2 linked regions of the Thiorhodovibrio frisius genome follow. The protein of the gene in region 1 interacts with the protein of each later gene in a pairwise test. Links are inferred from orthologs where the notes say so. Each region holds a gene or a part of one and is shown on either strand. Other genes may lie near its edges.

The links.
Region 2: the proteins of ptsN (region 1) and trkA interact in binary tests that used the Escherichia coli proteins (3 or more experiments, as listed by UniProt). The link is inferred for Thiorhodovibrio frisius from one-to-one orthologs.

What each region holds. Positions count from the first base shown.
Region 1 is NZ_CP121471.1:5,049,215-5,052,140, reverse strand. Bases 223-2,923 are described here. They hold ptsN (PTS IIA-like nitrogen regulatory protein PtsN), read left to right. Parts: upstream 223-1,185; coding sequence 1,186-1,662; downstream 1,663-2,923. Other genes in these bases: rapZ (RNase adapter RapZ), read left to right, coding at 2,694-2,923; hprK (HPr(Ser) kinase/phosphatase), read left to right, coding at 1,659-2,642; hpf (ribosome hibernation-promoting factor, HPF/YfiA family), read left to right, coding at 694-1,059; Thiofri_RS23030 (RNA polymerase factor sigma-54), read left to right, coding at 223-582. In the rest of the region: more of Thiofri_RS23030, read left to right, coding at 1-222; more of rapZ, read left to right, coding at 2,924-2,926. UniProt on the Escherichia coli protein: Seems to have a role in regulating nitrogen assimilation.
Region 2 is NZ_CP121471.1:3,021,845-3,024,929, reverse strand. The notes cover bases 76-2,935. They hold trkA (Trk system potassium transporter TrkA), read right to left. Parts: upstream 2,263-2,935; coding sequence 889-2,262; downstream 76-888. Other genes in these bases: Thiofri_RS13895 (sigma-54-dependent transcriptional regulator), read right to left, coding at 2,287-2,935; egtB (ergothioneine biosynthesis protein EgtB), read right to left, coding at 76-697. Also shown: more of egtB, read right to left, coding at 1-75; more of Thiofri_RS13895, read right to left, coding at 2,936-3,085. UniProt on the Escherichia coli protein: Part of the constitutive potassium transport systems TrkG and TrkH. May regulate the transport activity of TrkG and TrkH systems. Binds to NAD(+) and NADH.

The sequences.
Region 1 (2,926 bases):
TGGACAGTGGAGCTTAACCCGGATACCACGCCGCGAATTCGCGTCAACGAGAGTTACAGGCAGCTCATTCGGCGTGCCGATAAGGCCGCCGACAATCAGTGCCTGAAATCCCATCTGCAAGAGGCGCAGTGGTTTATCAAAAGCCTGCTGAGTCGCAATGACACCGTGCTGCGGGTAGCGACCAAAATTGTCGAGCTGCAGCAGGACTTTTTCGATTTTGGCGAAGAGGCCATGCGCCCGCTGGTGCTGCGCGACATCGCCGAGACGCTGGAGCTGCATGAATCCACCGTCTCGCGCGTGACAACGCAGAAATACATGCACACCCCCAGGGGCACCTTCGAGTTCAAATATTTCTTTTCAAGTCACGTCAACACCACTTCAGGGGGTGAGTGTTCATCGACCGCCATCCGCGCCTTTATCCGCAAACTGGTCGCCGCAGAGACGCCTAATAAGCCTCTGAGTGACAACAAAATTGCCGAGGTTCTGTCGGATCAGGGCATCAAGGTGGCACGACGAACAGTCGCCAAATACCGCGAAGCCATGGGCATCCCGCCCTCGAACGAGCGCAAGCGGCTCGCATGACGCCAGAGGTTTTCATTACAGAGGGTTTTCATACCAGGGTTCTTTTGTGATGAAATTCCCCAGTCATTGCACCGGCCATCGCCGCGTTCGACCATTCAGGAGTCATAACCTATGCAAATCAAGCTCACCGGGCATCATGTCGACATTACCGAACCACTCAAAGACTATGTCGATAGTAAATTTTCCCGCCTGGAGCGCCATTTCGACCATGTCATCAACGCCAACGTCATCCTGAGTGTCGAGAAGCTCCGCCAGAAGGCGGAAGCCACCCTGCTCGTCAATGGCGCCAACGTTCATGCCGATGCGACGCACGAGGACATGTACGCCGCCATTGACGGGCTGATCGATAAGCTCGACCGTCAGGTGCTCAAGTACAAGGAAAAGCGCCAAAGTCATCGCGCGCCCGGTGCCAAAGTGGCCAGCGCCGAACTTGCCGCTACCGACGAGGCAGCATCGGAAGCGCTTGAGGAGGACTGAGGTCAAACGCATTGCTTGACCCGTTGTCCAAATAACGAACCTACCGACATCCTTCACTGATGACCCATACCGGAGCCGGTCATGCTGGCTCCGGTTTTTGTTTCGTCCACCGGAGAGCCAGCGCACATGTTTCCCCCGCAACTTATCGTCGAGCACCGGGTGCTCGCCGGGGCCAGCATCAGCAGTAAGAAGCGGCTGCTTGAAACCTTGGCCGAGCTGTTGGTTGGCGAGCAGCCCCAGCTCAGCCGCGAGGCGGTATTCGACCGCCTGCTCGAGCGCGAACGCCTCGGCAGCACCGGCCTCGGTCATGGCGTGGCGCTGCCCCATGCGCGCGTGGCGGAGATCACGGACGCCATTGGCGCTTTCATCCAGATCGCCGAGCCCGTCCCCTTCGATGCCATCGACGACCAACCGATTGACCTGGCCTTTGCGCTACTGGTGCCTGAGGGCGCCAACGAGACCCATCTGCAACTATTGGCCAAGCTGGCGGAACTCTTCAACCAGGATCATCTCCGACAGCGCCTGCGCAGCGCCGAGAGCCCACAGGCACTGCTCGACATTCTCACCCAGGCATCTCTGTCGGCATCCAACGGAGTCGCGTGAAAGCTATCGACTCCCTGCAGCGACTTGTCGACAGCCTGAGCAAGCCGCTCAAGCTGCGCTGGGTGCTTGAGCCTCCGCCAGAGCCCATTCCTCTCACTAATCCGCCCCAATCACCGCGCCAGCGGTTGGTGGGCTCCATGAACTGCATCCGCCCGAACCGGGTGCAAATTATCGGCCCGGCCGAATCCGCCTACTTAGGCGATCTGCACCCGGACGCCCGCGCCGACATGATGACGCGGGTTTTTACCGCCCAACCCATTGCGGTCATCTTCTCTGACGGGCTGGAACCTGACCCGGAATTTCGCGCACTTGCAGAGCGGGAACAGACGCCCCTGCTGGGCTCGGGCCTGAACGACCAGGACCTTGTCGAGCACCTGCAACATGTGCTGACCTACGCCTTTGCTGAGCGCATCACCTTGCATGGCGTCTTTCTCGAGGTGCTTGGCATGGGCGTGCTGCTGGTCGGCGACCCCGGCATCGGCAAGAGTGAACTGGCGCTTGAGCTGATCGCGCGCGGCCACCGACTGATCGCCGATGACGCGCCTGAATTCGCTCGGGTTGCGCCGGAGATCATTGAGGGACGCTGCCCGCCCCTGCTGCGCGATTTTCTCGAAGTGCGCGGCCTTGGTGTGCTCAATATTCGCGCCATGTTCGGCGAGAGCGCAGTGCGCGAGACAGACCACCTGAAACTGGTCATCAGCATGCGGATCTACAACAGCAGCGAACTGGCCGGCGTCGACCGCCTGCTCGGCAGCCTGTCCGCGCGCACCATTCTCGGCATCGCAGTGCCGGAAATCACCATTCCAGTGGCACCCGGGCGCAATCTCGCGGTGTTGCTCGAGACCGCCGTGCGCAGTCAAATTCTGCGCATTCGAGGCTATGATGCCGGAGCCGACCTGGCCGAGCGTCAGGCGGAACTCTTGGCCGCCGATGCGCCGGCCTGGGAGGCCGAGTACAGCACCCGCGAGGCCTGGACCTGAATCCTGCGCCCCTGATTCCAGCACCTGACTCCAAGATAGGCCTATCCAACCATGGACTTCATTATCGTCAGTGGACTCTCAGGCGCGGGCAAGAGCGTGGCGCTCAATACGCTCGAAGATATCGGCTATAACTGTATCGATAACCTGCCGCTGTTCCTGCTAAGCGAGCTGGCTCTGGGGTTACTCCAGAGCGAACCGGTCCTGTGCCCGGAGTGCGTTGGCACCGCCGTTGGCATCGATGCACGCAGCAACCCGGACGATCTGCGCCAGCTACCACAGGTGTT
Region 2 (3,085 bases), 2.0 Mb from region 1 along the record:
CCAGATACTCGCCATTGGTGACCAGCCGGTCGGCGAGCCGGTAGGGCGCGAGCCAGGTTGGGTGGCGCGGATGTTCGTTGTCGTAGGCAAAGCCTGCGCCTGTGGCGCCGAGTTCCGTCATGCCGCCCTCAATGGCGGTGAAGGTGAGCGGAACTGCCTGCTCGGGGGCGCTGGTGTCGAGGTCGGATCGATAGGCCGGGCGCAGCGGGTTGAAGGCCAGGTGGTGCTTGATGTCGGTCAGCAGCAGTTCTTGATGCTGTTGCTCGTGGTTCAGGCCGATCAGAATGCGCTCCTGCGCGAGTCGCCAGTCTTCCCCGTCGCACTCTTGGATCAGCCGCTGCATGCCGTGGTCGACATGTTTGCGGTAATCGTAGACCTCGGCCACCGTTGGTCGTGACAGTAGCCCGCGCTTGGCGCGCGGCCAGAAGCCGCTCTCGGTCTGTTCATAGTAGGAGTTGAACAGATGATCGAAGCGCGAATGGAATACTTGGTAGCCGGGCAGCAGCGGGCGCAGCAAAAAGTTCTCAAAGAACCAGGACACATGCGCGATATGCCATTTTGGCGGGCTGGCTTCTACCGCAGTTTGCAGTCCGTAGTCTTCGATGGCTAGGGGTTCGCAAAGCTGTTCGGAGAAGGCGCGCACTTGCAGGTAACGCTGCGCGAGTTGCTGGCGCGTGGGTTCGGCGGCTGTCTGCATGGGGAACTCGTGATCGGCCGGAATGTTTGACAATGACCGGAACCCAAAGGGCGGTGGGCCGGTTCAGTGATGAGGTGAAAAAAAGCGGTATTGTACCCGATAAGCAATCCAAAGGGCCGAATCGGTCTTGTGGTCGGGTCGGAAGCCTGGTGAAAAGTTGGGCCAGAAGTGGGATAGAAAGCGGGTCAGAGTCAGAAAAAGGTGACGCCAACCTGAAAAAGCTTTTCGACCTCGGGCACGCGCTGGCGGTCCTGGATGAACAGGATGACGTGGTCGTCGGATTCGATGATCAGGTCGTGATGAGCAATGAGAACATGGTTGCCGCGCACGACGGCGCCGATGGTGGTGCCTTTGGGCAGGCGGATGTCCTCGATGGGGCGTCCGACCACCTTGCTTGAGTTGGCATCACCGTGGGCGATGGCTTCGATGCCTTCAGCCACGCCGCGGCGTAGCGAATGGACCATGACCACGTCGCCCCGGCGCACGTGGCGCAGTAGGCTGCCGATGGTGGCTTGCTGTGGAGAGATGGCGACATCGATGGGGCCGCTCTGCACCAGATCGACATAGGCCGGTCGGTTGATCAGCGCCATGACTCTGCGCGCCCCCAGGCGCTTGGCGAGCATGGCGGAGAGAATATTGGCCTCGTCGTCGTTGGTGACAGCGCAGAAGACATCGGTGTCGGCGATGTTTTCTTCGAGCAGCAATTCTTCATCCGCCGCATCGCCGTGGAGCACGATGGTGCGCTCGAGGGTCTCGGCAATCTGGCGGCAGCGGGTGAGGTCGTGCTCGATAATTTTGACCCGGTAGTGGGATTCGAGCGCGCGGGCGAGCCGGGTGCCGATGTTGCCGCCGCCGGCGAAGATCAGGCGCTTGTAGGGCTTCTCCAGCCGGCGCAGTTCGCTCATGACCGAGCGGATGTGCTTGGGCGCGGCGATGAAAAAGACCTCGTCATCGGCCTCAATCACGGTGTCGCCTTCTGGGTGGATGGCTCTGTCGTGGCGGTAGATGGCGGCCACGCGACTTTCGATGTGTGGCATGTGTTCGCGCAGGGTGCGCAGCTCGTGGCCCACCAGCGGGCCGCCGTAGTAGGCACGCACTGCCACCAGGCGCACCCTGCCTTCGGCGAAGTCCGTTACCTGCAGAGCGCCGGGATGCTCGATCAGGCGCATGACATAGTCGGTGACCAGTTGCTCCGGGCTGATGCGCACATCGATCGGGAAGGCACTGCCGTCGAAGAGTTTCTCTTGCTCCAAAAAGCTTGGCGCGCGCACGCGGGCGATTTTGGTCGGGGTGTGAAACAGCGTGTAGGCTACCTGACAGGCGACCATGTTGGTCTCGTCGCTGTTGGTCACGGCGATGATCATGTCAGCATCTTCGGCCCCGGCGCGCGTGAGCACGTCCGGGTGGGCGCCGTGGCCTTCGAGGGTGCGCAGGTCAAAGCGGTCCTGGAGTTCGCGCAGGCGGATGGGGTCGAGGTCGACCACGGTGATGTCGTTGGCCTCGCTAACCAGATTGGCGGCGACTGAGCTGCCGACCTGGCCGGCGCCGAGGATAATGATTTTCATAGGGGGTGTCCCCGCTCTCGTGGCTCAGCGCCGCTCTTTGATCTCAATGCCGAGCGAGCGCAGCTTGCGGTAAAGATGGGTGCGTTCCATGCCCGCCTCCTTGGCCATTTTGCTGACGTTGCCATTGTGCTTCTCGAGTTGGTAGTCGAGATAGGCTTTCTCGAACAGTTCGCGCGCCTGGCGTAACGGCTGGTCAAAGGACACCATGCCTTCAAGCGGCTGGGTCGGCACCACGGGGGCGCTGCCGAGGGCGGTTTCAACCTCTCCTGGGGAGATCTCGTCACCCGCGCCCAGGATCATCACCCGCTGTACCAGGTTTTTCAGCTCGCGGATGTTGCCGGGCCAAGGGTAATTGCGCAGGAAGTTTTGCGCGCCGACGCTGAAGTGCCGGTAGCTGAGTTTCTCGTGGGTGGCGAAGTAATCGACGTAATAGTTGAGCAAGTCGGGGATATCCTCGGGGTGCTCGCGCAGCGGTGGAATGTGCAGAGGGACCACATTTAAGTGATAGAAGAGATCCTCGCGAAAGTGCCCGGATTGGACTTCTTCTTTCAGATCCCGCTGGGTGGCGGCGATGATGCGCACGTCGATGGGCACTGGCTCGCTGCCGGCGACGCGCAGAAAGGAGCCGGTATCAAGCGCGCCGAACAATTGCCCCTGGGCCTCAAGGTCCATGTCGGCGACTTCATCAAGCAGCAGGGTGCCGCCAGCGGCCTGCTCCAGACTGCCGTAGTGGATGCGCTGGTTTTCCTCGCTGCCGAACAGCTCTCTGGCTGCGTTGCCACGGGCGATGGCGGAGGTGCCAAGATCGACAAAGGGCCGCTCC